Regions from separate parts of the Streptomyces sp. NPDC008092 genome, predicted to be linked through region 1. Evidence: riboswitches for the same ligand, from Rfam matches in the RefSeq annotation. Region 1 holds a riboswitch; the other holds the start of a gene.

Region 1 (3,401 bases):
TCCCTGGCCGCGGGCGAGCGCGGGCTGCTGGAGACCGGCGTCGAGGAACTGCTCCGCTACGACGGGCCGGTGGAACTGGCCACCTGGCGGTTCGCCACCGAGCCGGTCGCGATCGGCGGGCAGCACATCGAGCCCGGCGACCCGGTCCTGGTCGTCCTGGCCGCCGCGGACCGGGACCCGGAGCGGTTCGCCGAGCCGGACACCCTCGACCTCGCCCGGCGGGACAACCAGCACCTCGGCTACGGCCACGGCATCCACTACTGCCTGGGCGCCCCGCTCGCCCGCCTGGAGGGGCAGACCGCACTCGCCGGTCTCCTCAACCGCCTTCCCGACCTGCGACTCGCGGTGGACGAGAGCGAGTTGCGGTGGCGCGGCGGGCTCATCATGCGGGGACTGCGCACGCTCCCGGTGGAGTTCACGCCCACCGGTCGCTGAAGCCCTGTGCTGAAGCCCTGTGCTGAAGCCCCGTGCGGGCCCCTGCCGACCTGTACGGGCAAAAGGTGACCAGCGTTCAAGTCTGTGATCTTCACGTGATCTACGCGGCATTAACTTGTGACAAGTGATCGTCTGCCGATACGTTCACCCATCAGCGCGGCGCCCTTGCGGGACCCGCCGCGCCGGTCACCGCTGTCGCTCGAAAGGTTTCCGCATGCTCTCCGGGAACGGTCGTCACCGTCGCCCCCGCCAGGCTCCGGCACTCCTCGTCGCGGCCGGGGTGACCGGCTCCGCCATCGCCCTCCCGCTCCTCGGCGCGGTGAACGCCAGTGCGGCCGACGGCTCCACCTGGGACCAGGTGGCCGAGTGCGAGAGCGGCGGCTCCTGGAGCGCCGACAACGGCACCGGCTACTACGGCGGTCTCCAGATCTCGCTGGACGACTGGAGCGAGTACGGGGGCCTGGAGTACGCCGGCACCCCCGACCAGGCGAGCCGTTCGCAGCAGATCGCGGTCGCCGAGAAGATGCTCGCCGACCAGGGCACCAAGGCCTGGCGGACCTGCGCCCTGATCGCCGGGCTCTCGTCCGACGACGCCTCGGTGAACGTCGACACGGGCCTCGACAACTCGGGTGATTCATCCGGTTCCTCGGATTCGTCGGGCTCGTCGGACTCGTCCTCCGGGTTGTCGGACTCGTCCTCTTCTTCCGGTTCCGACTCCTCTTCGGGTGCCACGGACTCCGGGAGCGAGTCCGCCACCCCCTCGCCGAGTGCGAGCGCCGACAGTGACTCCAAGTCGGACGCCCCCGGCAAATCCACCAAGACGGACAAGTCGGAATCATCCGGCTCCGACACCTCGAAGGCGAGCGAGGGCTCGGCCGCTTCCGAAGCCGACGACTCGGACAATTCGTGGCAGACCGGAGGCTCTTGGAGTCTCGTCGACACGGGTGCCGTCGGCAGCGGCGGCAAGCACCGCGGCGGCTCGGCGGACGAAAGCGTGACAAAAGGTCAGAGTGCCACCTCCTCCGGCCGGCATGCCTCCCGTGACGGCGGCACCTACACCGTCCGCGACGGCGACACTCTCGCCTCCATCGCCGACTCCCTTGGCCTCGACGGCGGATGGCGCGCGCTCTACGACGCGAACAAGGCCGACATCGGTGCCGACCCGAACGCCATCGCTCCCGGTCAGACCCTGAAACTCGGCAGCGAATAGGGCGAAAGGCGGCGGGAGTTGGCGCCCCGCTTCGAGCCGAATGTCCGTTTTGGTGAAAGTGTGGGATGAGTCTCAGAAGCCCTGATCATCTTTGAAATTCACCGGATCGCCTGTTTACGGTCAAGGCCGCTCGTCACCACGAGCCCCGGCCGTCGCAACGCCGAGTCCTGCCAGCGGCCGTCCGGGAACAGTCGTCGCGTCATGCGCCGTAGGCAGGAGCGGGGGACCCAAGGTTAGTGCCGGGGCCGGTGGTTGAGACCGCCGATCCGGCTCGGGGTGAAGCCGCGCACCGACACACGGTGTGCGGCCGGGCAACTCAACCGGCCCGAACCCGACAGCTCACCTCGCAGGCGTCGGTGAGGGGATCGATCCATGCTGTTCTCCGGCAAGGGCAAGCACCGTCGTCCGTCCAAGGCCGTCCGCGCCATCGCTGTCGCCGGTGTCACCGGCGTCGCCGTCGCCGCCCCGCTGATGGCGGCCGGCAGCGCCTCCGCCGCCACCGCCTCCGAGTGGGACGCGGTCGCCCGGTGCGAGTCCGGCGGCAACTGGGCCATCAACACCGGCAACGGCTACTACGGCGGTCTCCAGTTCTCCGCCTCCACCTGGGCCGCGTACGGCGGCACGCAGTACGCCGCGCAGGCCAACCAGGCCACCAAGGCGCAGCAGATCACGATCGCCGAGAAGGTCCTCGCCGCGCAGGGCAAGGGTGCCTGGCCGGTCTGCGGCACGGGCCTGTCCGGTGCCGCCTACACCGGCAGCTCCTCCGCCGGCTCCTCGTCGAGCAGCAGCACCGGCACGAGCACCCGCTCGACCGACACCCAGGCCGCCTCCCGCTCCGCCGAGCGCCCGGCCGCCAAGAAGACCGTCACCACCCCGACCGGCAAGAAGGTCAAGAAGGGCGACGGCGAGTACAAGGTCGTCAAGGGCGACACCCTCAGCTCGATCGCCGAGAAGCACAAGGTCAAGGGCGGCTGGCAGGCGCTGTTCAAGCTGAACAAGGACATCGTCGACGATGCCGACTTCATCTACCCGGGCCAGCAGCTGCACCTGAAGTAGGGCGAAGCGCGGCACGGGCGGCCGCCGCGGGTATCGGCCGCAAGTACCGGCCGGAAGTATTAAGCGGCGCCCAGCTGAACCACAGCTCCCGCACAACCGTGGTCCCCATAGTGGAGACCACGTGAGGGTCACCCCCGTCCCCCACGGACCCCCGCTCCGGTGCGTTTTCCCCCGAACGCACCGGGGCGGGGTTTCTCTTTGCCGCCCTCCTGCTCTCCGGCCCCCCGTCCGGCGTCCGGCCCCCTTCTTGGCCCGCTCTTCTTCCGTTCTTCATCGGGACCCCCTTTGTTCCGCGCGTGAACAATGAGTACCGTCTGTGTGTCCACGGGCCGGTCGGTCGTGCCGGCCGACGGCCCTGGGACGGTTAGGCTCTAGTCGCAAGGCTGAGCAAGGGCCGCCAAGGCCCGCGTGCGCCCCGCACAACCAGCGTCACATCCCAAGAAGGAGATGCTCGTGCCGTCCATCGACGTCGTCGTAGCCCGGGAAATCCTGGACTCCCGAGGCAACCCCACGGTCGAGGTCGAGGTCGGCCTCGACGACGGCAGCACGGGTCGTGCCGCCGTCCCGTCCGGCGCCTCCACCGGTGCCTTCGAGGCCATCGAGCTCCGTGACGGCGACCCCAACCGCTACCTGGGCAAGGGTGTCGAGAAGGCCGTCCTCGCCGTCATCGAGCAGATCGGCCCGGAGCTGGTCGGCTACG
Region 2 (3,401 bases), on a different contig from region 1:
CAGCCGCCGCGGCCACACCGGCCACCAGCACCTGCCCTGGGTCGCCCTCGACACCGACGCCACCGAGGAGCGCGGCGAGGTCTGGGGCTGCGCCCTCGGCTGGTCCGGCTCCTGGCGGATCGCGGTCGCCCAGCTCCCCGACGCGCGCGTGCAGATCACCGGCGGCGCCGGCTACGACGACTCGGGCCTGCTGATGCTGGCCGAGGGCGAGTCGTACACCAGCCCGGTCTTCGCCGGCCTGTGGTCCGACGGCGGCTTCGGCGGGGCGAGCCGTGCCTGGCACGCCTACCAGCGGGCGCACATCATCCCGGACGCCGACCAGGACCGGCCGGTGCTGTTCAACTCGTGGGAGGCCACCACCTTCGACATCTCCGAGGAGCAGCAGGCCACCCTGGCCCGCCGGGCCGCCGCGATCGGCGTCGAGCTGTTCGTGGTGGACGACGGCTGGTTCGGCGCCCGCACCAGCGACCGCGCCGGCCTCGGCGACTGGACGCCCAACCCCGACCGCTTCCCCAAGGGCCTCAAGCCCCTCGCCGACTACGTGCACGCCCTCGGCATGCAGTTCGGCATCTGGGTCGAGCCCGAGATGGTCAACGCGGACAGCGACCTGTACCGGGCGCACCCCGACTGGGTGCAGTACCAGCAGGGACGGAAGCGGACGGAACTCCGCAACCAGCTCGTGCTCAACCTCGCCCGCGAGGACGTCCAGGAGTACCTCTGGGAGCAGCTCGACACCCTGTTGTCCAGCGCCCCGATCGACTACGTCAAGTGGGACTTCAACCGCTGCTTCACGGATGCGGGCTGGCCCGGCGAGCCCTACCCGCAGCGTCTGTGGGTCGACCACGTGCGGGGGCTGTACGCCCTGCTCGACCGGCTCCGCGCGGCCCACCCGAACGTCGCCATCGAGTCCTGCTCCGGCGGCGGCGGGCGGATCGACCTCGGGATCATGAGCCGTACCGACGAGGTGTGGACCTCCGACAACACCGACCCGCTGGACCGGCTCGCCATCCAGCACGGCTTCAGCCAGATCCACCCCGCCCGGGTGATGTCCGCCTGGGTCACCGACAGCCCGAACCACCAGCTCAACGGCCGGGTCAGCAGCTTGCGCTTCCGGTTCGTCAGCTCCATGGCCGGGGCGCTCGGGGTCGGCGGCGACCTCTCCCAGTGGACCGAGGAGGAACTCGCCGAGGCCGGCCGCTGGGTGGAGCTCTACAAGGAGATCCGGCCCCAGGTGCAGCGCGGCGACCAGTTCCGGCTGCGGCCGCCGGCCGGCGGGCTCAGCGCGGTGCAGTACACCCTCGGCGACGAGACCGTCGTCCTCGCCTGGCTGCAGGCGCAGAGCTACGGCGAGCCGGCGCCGGCGCTGCGGCTCCAGGGGCTCGACCCGGCGGCGTCGTACGAATGCCGCGAGACGGGCGAAGTGCACGGGGGTGCCGTTCTGTTGCACCACGGGCTGCACACCGGGCTGAAGGGCGACCTGGATGCGGCAGTCATCCGACTTCGCCGGATTTGACGTATATGCCCGATTTGGTGGCTTCATTGCAACTCGGTGTGGAATAAGGGGACGTGGCGTGACGTGCGTGAGGAGCGTCATATTCGTGACCGTCCGTCGCGCGTCATGTTCACGTAATTCAGGCACTTTCCAAGAAGGTTGGAAAATCGAATAGGCCGGAATTCACGGAGGGTGACCGGTATTTCCGGAAACGGATCAAGTGAAACTCGGACGGCCGGAACCGGCTGCTTGTCCACGTCCGTCTCACTCGCTTACGTTCGCCACACATCCGGGCGGAACGCCGAATCCTGCCGCCGCCCGGAGTCCCCACACACACTCACCCGTGCCCGGCAGGAGCGGGGGACCCACCAGGTATGACCGCCTGTTCCGGTTCCCGGGACGGCTAGGGGTGTAGTCGCGCGACGGTGCGCGGCCGGGCAGCTCCAGCCCGAACCCGACAGCTCACCTCGCAGGCGCAGGAGAGGAATGCGCCATGCCCGCGAAGGGTAAGCACCGCCGTCCCAAGTCCCAGCGTTTCACCCGCTCGATGGCCGTCGCCGGAACCGGTGGCGCCGCGCTGGCCCTGCCGCTCATGGGGGCCACCGGCGCCCACGCGGCCGCTGCGCAGTCCGTTTCCGAAAAGGCCGCACAGTCGCTTCCGGTGGTCGAGAAGACCGCGGTCAAGGAGACGGCCGCGCAGAATTCCGGCGCCGCGCATTCCGCACACCGCGTGTACACGGTGGTGCCCGGCGACTATCTCTCGAAGATCGCCCGCGACCAGCACGTCCGCGGCGGCTGGCACCGGCTCTACGCCGACAACCGGCAGGCCGTCGGCGACAACCCCTCGCTGATCCACCCCGGCCTCAGGCTGACCCTCGGCGGCCGGCACGCCGCCACGACGGACTCCGCGGACTCGGGCTCCCGTCCGCAGGCCCGGTCGAACCCGCAGTCCTCGACCTCGACCTCGACCTCGTCCTCGGCCGACTCGAACGGTTCCAACGCCTCGATCGACTCGAACGGTTCGGACGGTTCGAACGGCTCGGTCGCGACCGCCTCCGGCTTCACCCTCCCGGTGACCGGCGGCGCCGTCGGCACCGGCTACCACGTGGCCGGCAGCATGTGGTCCAGCGGCTACCACACGGGCGTCGACTTCGTCGTCCCGACCGGCACCCCGGTCAAGGCCGTCGGCGCCGGTACGGTCGTCACGGCCGGCTGGGGCGGCGCCTACGGCAACCAGGTCGTCATCCGGCTCGCCGACGGCTACTACGCGCAGTACGGCCACCTCTCGGCCCTCTCCGTCTCGGTCGGCCAGACCGTGACCGCGGGCCAGCAGGTCGGCCTCTCCGGCGCGACCGGCAACGTGACCGGCCCGCACCTGCACTTCGAGATCCGCACCACCCCCGACTACGGCTCGGACGTGGACCCGGTCGCCTACCTCCGCTCCAAGGGTGTCGCCGTCGGCTGACCCGGCGCGCCCACGGGTGCCCCACGCACTCCGAAGGCCGGACCCCCGATCCCCGGGTCCGGCCTTCGGCGTCTCCGGGGCCGGACCGTCCCGCGCGAGTCCCCACCCGCGATCGACACTTCAACATCGCTGGTCAGGGACTTATTCCAGGATTGGCAAAGTATTTAAGGGTGTCTTATCTCACCGAGCGTCAACCCCTTATTACGGTCGCGTAGGTCACAGTCGAAGGTGAATCATGGTCCGATGTGGGAGACGATTCGAAGAGTGACAATGCATCAGTGATCGGGTCGTACGCCGCGGTGGGGGACAGCTTCACCGAGGGCGTGGGAGACCCCGGCCCCGACGGGGCGTTCGTCGGCTGGGCCGACCGGTTCGCGGTACTGCTGTCCGACCGGCGGCCCGAGGGCGACTTCGGCTACACCAACCTCGCCGTACGCGGGAAAC

What was found. Region 1 has a riboswitch for cyclic di-AMP ahead of ACFZB3_RS16985 (transglycosylase family protein). Riboswitches for the same ligand answer to the same signal wherever they lie in the genome.
Region 2: it holds a riboswitch for cyclic di-AMP, as region 1 does, so the genes downstream of both, ACFZB3_RS04755 (peptidoglycan DD-metalloendopeptidase family protein) here and ACFZB3_RS16985 (transglycosylase family protein) in region 1, are expected to answer to the same signal.

What each region holds. Positions count from the first base shown of each region.
Region 1 covers NZ_JBIBHY010000005.1:107,749-111,149, reverse strand. Annotated here, with positions in the region: gene ACFZB3_RS16995 (cytochrome P450) at 1-435, shown strand, start outside; gene ACFZB3_RS16990 (transglycosylase family protein) at 650-1,645, shown strand; cyclic di-AMP (ydaO/yuaA leader) riboswitch at 1,840-2,013, shown strand; gene ACFZB3_RS16985 (transglycosylase family protein) at 2,018-2,701, shown strand; gene eno (phosphopyruvate hydratase) at 3,149-3,401, shown strand, end outside.
Region 2 covers NZ_JBIBHY010000001.1:1,140,629-1,144,029, forward strand. Annotated here, with positions in the region: gene ACFZB3_RS04750 (alpha-galactosidase) at 1-1,513, shown strand, start outside; cyclic di-AMP (ydaO/yuaA leader) riboswitch at 1,821-1,981, shown strand; gene ACFZB3_RS04755 (peptidoglycan DD-metalloendopeptidase family protein) at 1,986-2,957, shown strand; gene ACFZB3_RS04760 (GDSL-type esterase/lipase family protein) at 3,236-3,401, shown strand, end outside.